DNA from 4 places in the Exiguobacterium alkaliphilum genome. Region 3 is predicted to be linked to each of the others. Evidence: riboswitches for the same ligand, from Rfam matches in the RefSeq annotation. Region 3 holds a riboswitch; each other region holds the start of a gene.

Region 1 (2,201 bases), 1.1 Mb from region 3:
AGATCAATCTTGACGATCCCGACGCGCATCCCGACCGCTTGGCGTTCATCGAGACACGTCCGATACGGCGGACCGGCCGGAAGGTGCGTCGTCGCCGGGTCAGCCGGGTCTTCCCCGACCATCGCCTCAAGGGCAAGCACCGCATCCCGGAGCGTTCGTGCCATCGGGCCGGCCGTGTCCTGCGACCGAGAGATCGGAATGATGCCGCTCCGGCTAATCAAACCGACGGTCGGCTTGATGCCGACGATGCCGTTATGGACGCTCGGATGGATAATCGAGCCGCTCGTCTCGCTGCCGACGGCGAGAAGCGTCATGTTCGCCGCGACCGCGGACGCCGAACCTGAACTCGACCCGCCGACATCGAGCTTGTCCCCATATGGATTGAGCGTCTGGCCCCCGACCCCGCTCCAACCGTTCGGCATCCCCTCGGTCAAAAAGTTGGCCCACTCGGACAAGTTCGCTTTCCCGAGGATGATGGCCCCGCTCGCGCGTAAACTTTGAACGAGGTGGGCGTCTCGGCCGGCGAAGTGATGCGCGAGGGCGACGGCCCCAGCCGTCGTCTTCATCTGACCGGCCGTCTCGACGTTGTCTTTAATCAGTACCGGAATGCCGAGCAGCGGCAAGCGATCACCACGTCGGAACGCCCGGTCGGCCGCCTCGGCCTCGAACAGAGCGTCCGGGTTCACTTGAATGACCGCTCTCAGCTTGTCGTTCAATGCGGCGATTCGGGTCAAATAATAGGCCGTCACGTTACGCGCGGTGAACGTTCCTTCCTTATATCCGAGATGGGCGGTCTCGATATCGAGTTCGAAAAATGGGTTTGGTTCAGTCATGTTGATTCCTCCTTTGCTCACTCGTTCGTATTCGCTATTTCCACTTGATTTCCTGTTTTCGTTCGCCAACGAATGTGTAACTTGGTAAACTGAAAGAAAAGGGAGGTTACTATGAACCGTTCGTACGTACTCGTCTTGTTGTCCGTCTTTGTCTTGTTCTTCTTACAGCTCTATGCCGGGGAGGCCCCGTATACGCTACCGCTCTCCATCGTCCTCGTCGTCTTGATTGTCGGGGCCACGTTGCTGCAACTTCGGCGAAAACCTAATCGTTGACGACACTTTCGGACAGATGGTATGATGCTTTCACCAACTACATATCGATATCTTGAGTGAACGAGAGACCTGGCTCTATGACTTCACAGCAACCTGCTTCGGCAAGGTGCTACTTCCAGCAAGGCGTTTGCCTTGGACGATATGACAGAACGCTCATGTCGATGACATGGGCGTTTTTATTTGGACAATACGTGTACAGGGGGAGTTTTTTATGGAAAAAGCAACATTCGCGGGCGGCTGTTTTTGGTGCATGGTCACCCCGTTCGAGGAACAGCCCGGAATCGAATCAATCGTATCCGGCTATACGGGCGGACACGTCGACGATCCGACGTATGAACAAGTGAAGACCGGCACGACCGGGCATTACGAGGTCGTCGAGATCACGTTCGACCCGTCGCTGTTCGCTTATGAACGTTTGCTCGAACTCTATTGGATTCAGACCGACCCGACTGATGACGGCGGCCAGTTCCAAGACCGCGGCAGCCAATACGCGCCGGCCATTTTCTATCATTCGGAGGAACAACGCGTGAAAGCAGAGCAGAGTCGCGACGAACTCGCCGCGAGCGGACGATTTAAGGATCCGATCGTCACAAAGATTTTACCGGCCGACACGTTCTATCCGGCCGAAGAGTATCATCAGGATTTCCACAAAAAAAATCCGGACCACTATAAAGCAGACCGGAAGAAATCTGGACGAGACGCGTTCATCGACGTGGCTTGGCAATCATAAAAGACGGGCAATCGCCCGTCTTTTAACTTTTCGCAATCCCGAGCATGAAGCCGGCGACGACGATGAGCCCGATGCCCATAAAGACGAAGACGCGCTCTTTCGACGTCTTCTCTTCTTTCAATAGATAAATCCCGCCGAGCGTCGCGACGACGACGTTCAGTTGCGACAAGGCGAACGACGTGGCGACCCCGACCTCTCCACTCGAGACGAAGAGACCGAAGTTCCCGATCCCCCAGGCGATCCCGGCCAAGATGTTCTTGAACGTCTTCGGATCGAACCGTTTCACGTCCTTCTCACGAAGACTGAAGAGAAGCGCCGCGATGAACATCCCGACCGATTGCGGGACGATCGCCGTGATGCCGTCG
Region 2 (2,201 bases), 680 kb from region 3:
AATTTACCAGTGCCGAACGTATCGACCGCGATCGATACCGGGTGTGCGACACCGATTGCGTATGCAAGTTGAACTTCTGCTTTGTCCGCGAGGCCAGCTGCGACGATGTTCTTCGCCACGTAACGAGCCGCGTATGCTGCAGAACGGTCAACTTTCGTAGGATCTTTACCAGAAAACGCGCCGCCACCGTGACGTGCGTATCCACCGTACGTGTCGACGATAATCTTACGTCCTGTGAGACCTGCGTCCCCTTGTGGTCCGCCGATGACGAAACGGCCAGTCGGGTTGATGAAGTATTTCGTCTCCGCATCGATTAGTTCAGTCGGGATGACCGCATCGATGACGTGTTTCTTAAGGTCGGCTTGAATTTGCTCGAGCGTGATCTCCTCGGCGTGTTGCGTCGAGATGACGATTGTGTCGATGCGAACCGGGTTGTTCGCTTCATCGTACTCGACTGTCACCTGCGTCTTACCATCCGGACGGAGGTAAGGGAGCGTGCCGTTTTTGCGGACTTCCGCCAAACGACGTGACAATTTGTGTGCGAGCGAGATTGGAAGCGGCATGAGTTCAGGCGTTTCTTTCGTTGCATAACCGAACATGAGACCTTGGTCCCCTGCACCGATTGCATCGAGTTCTTCTTCAGTCATTTGACCTTCACGTGCTTCGAGCGCTTGGTCAACACCTTGGGCGATATCGACTGACTGCTCGTCGATTGACGTCAAGACAGCACATGTCTCGGCATCAAAGCCGTATTTCGCGCGTGTATAACCGATCTCACGGACCGTTTCACGGACGACTTTCGGGATATCGACGTATGTCGATGTCGTGATTTCACCAGCTACGAGCACGAGACCTGTCGTGACAGACGTCTCAGCCGCAACGCGGGCGTTTGGATCTTCTGCTAAAATCGCGTCCAAAATCGAGTCTGAGATTTGGTCACAAATTTTATCCGGGTGTCCTTCAGTGACGGACTCCGAAGTGAAAAGTCGACGGTTCAAGTTTGACATTTCAAAAAACCTCCTATAATAAGGGTGATGTGTGGACGGTACTCGTTCCCCTTACGCGTTGCTTTGGGACGGTAATGAAAAAAACCTTTCGCCACGTTCAATGGGAAAGGTTGAATCGTTCTTCCTTACCCTCTTATCGTTCGAAGCTTACGCTTCGCTTCAGGATAGCACCTTTTCCGACTACATTTCCGTCGGACGGTTGCTGGGCTTCGTAGGGCCTTGTTCCCTCCACCGCTCAGAATAAGAGTATCCGTTACGAACACCATCATATAAATGACGTACCGTTCTGTCAAGCGTATCGACCGAATTCGTAAAACTTTTCACGAACGGGCAAATAGTTATGTTTGTGAAATAACAAACATTTTTATGACGGTTTCCGATTTTGTTCTATGACCTGGTACAGAATATGTTAGAATGACAATGTAAGAAAGCGCTTACTTGTTAAAGTGAAGAAACGCTTGTTTTTAATTAGTGTGTCACATATAATAAAAACGTCATACTAATTAACTGCGGAAGTATGCGGATTTCATCCACATCTATTTAGGGGAAAGGTGGGATTCGGGATGGCGACAACGCTCCTGAAAATCGAAGAATTAATTAACGGTGCCGACGTGAAACGGAACTTGACGGTTCCAGAATTGGTGGAAGAAGCCATTCAAAACGGGGAAGGTGTGCTGACGAAAGACGGGGCTTTATCTGTCAGTACAGGCAAATTCACAGGCCGGTCACCAAAAGACAAATTCGTCGTGCAAGATGAAGTCAGCAATCACTTAGTCGACTGGGGACCGGTCAACCAACCGATCGCCGAAGAGAAGTTCACAGCGTTGCTCGATAAGGTGCTCACCCATCTTGAGCAAAAACAAAAGCTCTACTATCTTGAAGCGTCAGCAGGTGCGGATGAGCATTACACGCTTCCGGTTCGCGCCATCACAGAATATGCATGGCACAGCTTGTTCGCGAAGCAACTGTTCCTTCGTGAATGGCCGACAAAAGGTGCGTTCGACCCGTTCACGGTCATCTATGCACCGAGCTATAAGGCAGATCCGGCTGTCGACGGCACGAACTCCGAGACGTTCATTCTCGTCTCATTCGCCAAACGTACGATTCTGATCGGGGGAACAGAGTACGGTGGTGAAATCAAGAAATCAATCTTCTCTGTCATGAACTTCCTGCTCCCGGAGCAACACGTCCTCT
Region 3 (2,201 bases):
ACGGAGCTGTGCTTCTAAAAAGGTCAAGTCTCGGCCGATGACCCCTTTGAAGATGCTCATGACGAGTGGCCGGTCGTAGACGCCGAGTAGCTGACGGACGCCTTCTGTCCCGAACTTGGCGCCGGGAAACGTGTCGCGCAACGCTTCAGGTAAATCGAGGTCGACGAGCCGGACCGAGTCGTCGAGTGATAGCTTTCCGAACGTCGTCGTCAAGATGGATGAGAAGTCCGCACTGACGTTATGGAGCGGGTAGCGGATTTTGAAGCGGCTCGTCGTTTCCGTATGTGACGTCGAGACGACTTCGGCGCGATACGCTTGTAACTGTGCTTGTTCTAGGTGTGGTAAGTCTGTCCACGTGCCGACGGTCAACTCGAGCGCGATTTTCGCGGCGAGGTCGGCCACGCGGTCCGTACGGTTAATTTCATAAGTGGCGATGATGCCCATGTTCGTTCCTCCTTCCGGTCAAACAAAAAATGACCCCATGCCGAGGCAAGAGGTCATCATAAAAAATGAACTCTTATCTCTCAGCGTCTGCTGCAAGAATTAGCACCGTGCCCAATCGGGTCGGTTGCTGCGACATCATCGGGCTTGTCCCTCCGTCTGCTCTTGATAAGAATATGATTTGAAGTTGTGAAATTTAATTGAATTTTTGCACAGAATCGTCACAGCGTCAATTCCTTTTTTGAAATTTTTTTATTTTAGAAATTTGTTTCCATATATGCAAACAAAAAGTGACTCGATGCTCAAAAAAACAGCGTTGACAACCAGGGCGTCGACTCCGTAATATTCAGCTCATAGTCACACAAATCGAATAACACACTCTTATCGCGAGTTGGCAGAGGGAATTGGCCCGATGACGCCGCAGCAACCGACCAGTACGGCACGGTGCTACATCCACCAGACGAATGTCTGAAAGATGAGAGGAACAACCAATCTGGCTGTGCCTCTTTCTCGCGGAGAAAGGGGCTTTTTTTGTGGAAATCATCGAAAGGGGAAATAGACATGGCATATCAACCATTTACTGAACAGACGGTCGTCGACCACGTCCGGGCACTCGGACTGATTGAAGAAGGAGGGATCGCCCAATGCGATGAGATTGGGGACGGAAACTTGAACCTCGTCTTCCGCATCCGTCAAGGCGAACAGCGTCTTATCGTCAAACAAGCGCTCCCGTATGTGAAAATCGTCGGGGAAAGTTGGCCGCTCACGCTTGAACGGGCCTGGATCGAGCAGCTCGCGTTGCGTCAGTTCGCAGAAGTCGTGCCACGTTTCGTGCCGAACGTGCTCGGGAGCGACCGGACGCTCGCGTACACGATTTTAGAGGACTTGTCCGATTATGAAATCGTCCGCACCGGTTACCTCGAAGGGAAGACGTATCCTGAACTGGCCCGTCACGTCGGTGAATTTTTAGGCGAGACGTTGTTCGCCACGTCCGACTACGCGGCCGGTCCAATCGAGAAGAAGCGGAAGGAACGGGAGTATTACAACCCGGAGCTGTGCGACATCACGGAAAAGCTCATTTTCACCGATCCGTATAAAGACGCCGAGTCGAACAATATCGAGGCGGCGCTGCGTCCTGACGTCGAACGCCTCTGGCATGACAAGGCGCTCAAAGTCGAGGTGGCGAAACTGAAAGTCGGATTCGTCACGAAACATGACGCCTTGCTTCATGGCGACTTACATACAGGAAGCATCTTTGCGACGACGCAGGAGACGAAAATCATCGATCCGGAGTTCGCATTCTACGGACCGTTCGGCTTCGACGTCGGACAGATTATCGCGCATTTGACGCTCTCCACGTTCCACGATCCGCTCAAGCGATTCGAACGGTTCACGGACGTCCTCACGGTGTGGGAGACGTTTGAGAAGACGTTCCGCCACAACTTCACGAACGCCGTCGAGCCGTTCGACACGGAAGGATATGTCGACGACTTGTTACAAACGATTTTCGCCGACACGGTCGGCTATGCCGGTTGCGAACTCATCCGCCGCGCCATCGGCCTCGCCGGCGTCGCAGACCTTGAGACGTTACCCGAAACGACACGTCTCGAGCGGAAACGCGATGCGCTCGCGCTCGGTACAGCGCTCATTAAAGAACGTCACGAAGTTGACTCGATTGACGGCCTCGTCACCTTGTTATCGGGGGTACGCGTATGACGGTGCAAAACATTCGCTTTGACGTCTCGACCAATGAGTTGATT
Region 4 (2,201 bases), 1.1 Mb from region 3:
ACGTGTTGATCGCCTCGATGATGTCTTTGTTGCCGACGGCGAAGGCGACGCGCCAGCCGGACATGTTGAACGCCTTCGACATCGTGTACACTTCGATGCCGACCTCTTTCGCCCCGTCGGCTTGAAGGAAGCTCGGCGGCACGTTCCCGTCAAAGCCGATGCTGCCATAGGCGAAGTCGTGGACGACCATCAGTTCCTGCTCTCGGGCGAAACGGACCGTGTCCTCGAAGAATTGTGGCGTCGCGACGGCGCCAGTCGGATTGCTCGGATAGTTCAAATACATGAGCCGCGCCCCGTGCGTATCGAGCGTGTTGTAATCCGGTAGAAAATCGTTGGCTTCTGTCAGGACGAGGTCATGCACGACCGAACCGGCCAGCCGTGCGCCCGATATATAATCCGGATAGCCCGGATTCGGGAGCAAGATGCCTTCCCCCGGTTCAAGGACACATTGTGGGAGCGTGATCAGCCCCGATTTCGACCCGATTAAAATCGCGACTTCCGTCTCGGCATCGACGTCGACTCCATACTCGTTCAAGTAGAACGTCGACACCGCCTGTTTCAATCGGCTTTGCCCACGGAACGGGCCGTACTGATGGGTCTCCGGGTTCGCGAGCGCCGTCTCGAGCGCCTCGCAGATCGGTTTCGGCGTCGGCAAGTCCGGCGTGCCTTGCCCGAGCCGGATGATATCGGCCCCGGCCTGTTCGAGCGCGGCCACTTCTTTCGCGAGCCCGACGAAGTGCTGTGGGGGTAAAGTCTTAAGTAAGTTTGAACGTCTGTCTGCCATGGATGGTCCTCCTATGCAAAAAACACCCCTTTCCGAGGAAAGGGGTGTCGAGATACAGACGTATTCAAACAACCACCTTCCCATCTCTCAAGGTTACCTTGCTGGAATTAGCACAGTATTGAAACAATCTGTTGCTGAAGCTTCATCGGGCCAGTCCCTCCGCTTCTCTTGATAGAAAGTGTTTATATGCGATTTATGTGTAATATGTCCTTAAGTAAACCAAACGTTCCCATTGCTGTCAATCCTTATTTTGAAAAATGACGAAGTGCTCTTGAAACCCTGAAAAAAAACGGCCATAGTAAAAGAAGAACGTTATTCTGAAAAAAATGTAGGGTGAGGGGTTGGACTCGTGGAGCTAAACCGGCAATTGATTTGGAAACTAACAGTGATCGGCCTGATTTTACTCGTCTTATGGCGGGTCATCAGCGAACCGGACACGATTTCACGCGTGTTGCAGTATACGTTTCAACTATTGACCCCCGTCATCATGGGGATCGCGATCGCCCTCTTGTTGAACACGGTGCTGTCGTATATGGAGGAGCGATTCTCGTTGAAACGATACCAAGGCCTCTTGATCGTCTACGTGACGTTCATCGGGCTGCTCGTCATCTCGGCCGTGACGCTGTTCCCACGCATCTATTCGAGCGTCGCCTCGCTCATCGAGGAGTTGCCGTTTTATATCCGGCAACTTGACGGCTTCGTCGGTCAGTTGAATGCGTTTTTGCAAGATTACAATGAGACGATCGCCCAGACGCTCGACTTCAAGCGGTTCGAGGAGCGTTACTCGGGCTGGGTCGAGACGGCCGTGTTGTCGTCGGTCAGTTACGTCTCGAGCTTCACGATGACGCTCATCAACTTCTTGATTGGGATTGTCATCTCCATCTATCTATTGAAAGACAAAGAAGTGTTCGCCCGGATGTTCAAACGTCTGTTGTATGCGCTGTTCCCTGTCGCCACGGCGAAGACGACGATTGACATCTTCCAGGAGATGGATTACATCTTCAAACGTTACATCATCGGCAAATCGCTCGACTGTCTCATCATCGGTGTGATGGCCGTCATCGGTCTACTCATCATCGGGGCACCGTACGCCCTCTTGCTCGGGGTCATCATCGGGATCTTAAACTTCATCCCGTATGTCGGGCCGCTCCTCGGGATGATTCCGGCGTTCATCATCACATACTTCTACGACCCGTTCACGGCCGTCCTCGTCCTCGTGTTCATCTTCTTATTGCAACAGTTCGATGGATTGTGGCTCGGACCTAAAATTCTCGGCGACAGCGTCGGGATCACGCCGTTTTGGGTCATCACGTCGATCATCATCGGCGGCAGCCTCTTCGGCCTCGTCGGCATGTTCATCAGCGTTCCTGTCACGGCGATGATTCAAGTCATCCTGTCACGTCTCATCGACTATCGA

The links. Region 3 has a riboswitch for S-adenosylmethionine ahead of mtnK (S-methyl-5-thioribose kinase). Riboswitches for the same ligand answer to the same signal wherever they lie in the genome.
Region 1: another riboswitch for S-adenosylmethionine. It lies ahead of msrA (peptide-methionine (S)-S-oxide reductase MsrA); the one in region 3 lies ahead of mtnK (S-methyl-5-thioribose kinase).
Region 2: another riboswitch for S-adenosylmethionine. It lies ahead of metK (methionine adenosyltransferase); the one in region 3 lies ahead of mtnK (S-methyl-5-thioribose kinase).
Region 4: another riboswitch for S-adenosylmethionine. It lies ahead of KB235_RS08940 (aminotransferase class I/II-fold pyridoxal phosphate-dependent enzyme); the one in region 3 lies ahead of mtnK (S-methyl-5-thioribose kinase).

Annotation. Positions count from the first base shown of each region.
Region 1 is NZ_CP073101.1:1,679,937-1,682,137, reverse strand. It holds gene KB235_RS08675 (amidase family protein) at 1-833, opposite strand, end outside; gene KB235_RS08670 (hypothetical protein) at 945-1,106, shown strand; SAM riboswitch class I at 1,151-1,251, shown strand; gene msrA (peptide-methionine (S)-S-oxide reductase MsrA) at 1,318-1,836, shown strand; gene KB235_RS08660 (GRP family sugar transporter) at 1,859-2,201, opposite strand, start outside.
Region 2 is NZ_CP073101.1:1,299,582-1,301,782, reverse strand. It holds gene metK (methionine adenosyltransferase) at 1-1,007, opposite strand, end outside; SAM riboswitch class I at 1,138-1,254, opposite strand; gene pckA (phosphoenolpyruvate carboxykinase (ATP)) at 1,571-2,201, shown strand, end outside.
Region 3 is NZ_CP073101.1:622,059-624,259, forward strand. It holds gene KB235_RS03365 (2,3-diketo-5-methylthiopentyl-1-phosphate enolase) at 1-444, opposite strand, end outside; SAM riboswitch class I at 515-616, opposite strand; SAM riboswitch class I at 820-923, shown strand; gene mtnK (S-methyl-5-thioribose kinase) at 1,003-2,157, shown strand; gene mtnA (S-methyl-5-thioribose-1-phosphate isomerase) at 2,154-2,201, shown strand, end outside.
Region 4 is NZ_CP073101.1:1,731,906-1,734,106, reverse strand. It holds gene KB235_RS08940 (aminotransferase class I/II-fold pyridoxal phosphate-dependent enzyme) at 1-784, opposite strand, end outside; SAM riboswitch class I at 862-962, opposite strand; gene KB235_RS08935 (AI-2E family transporter) at 1,134-2,201, shown strand, end outside.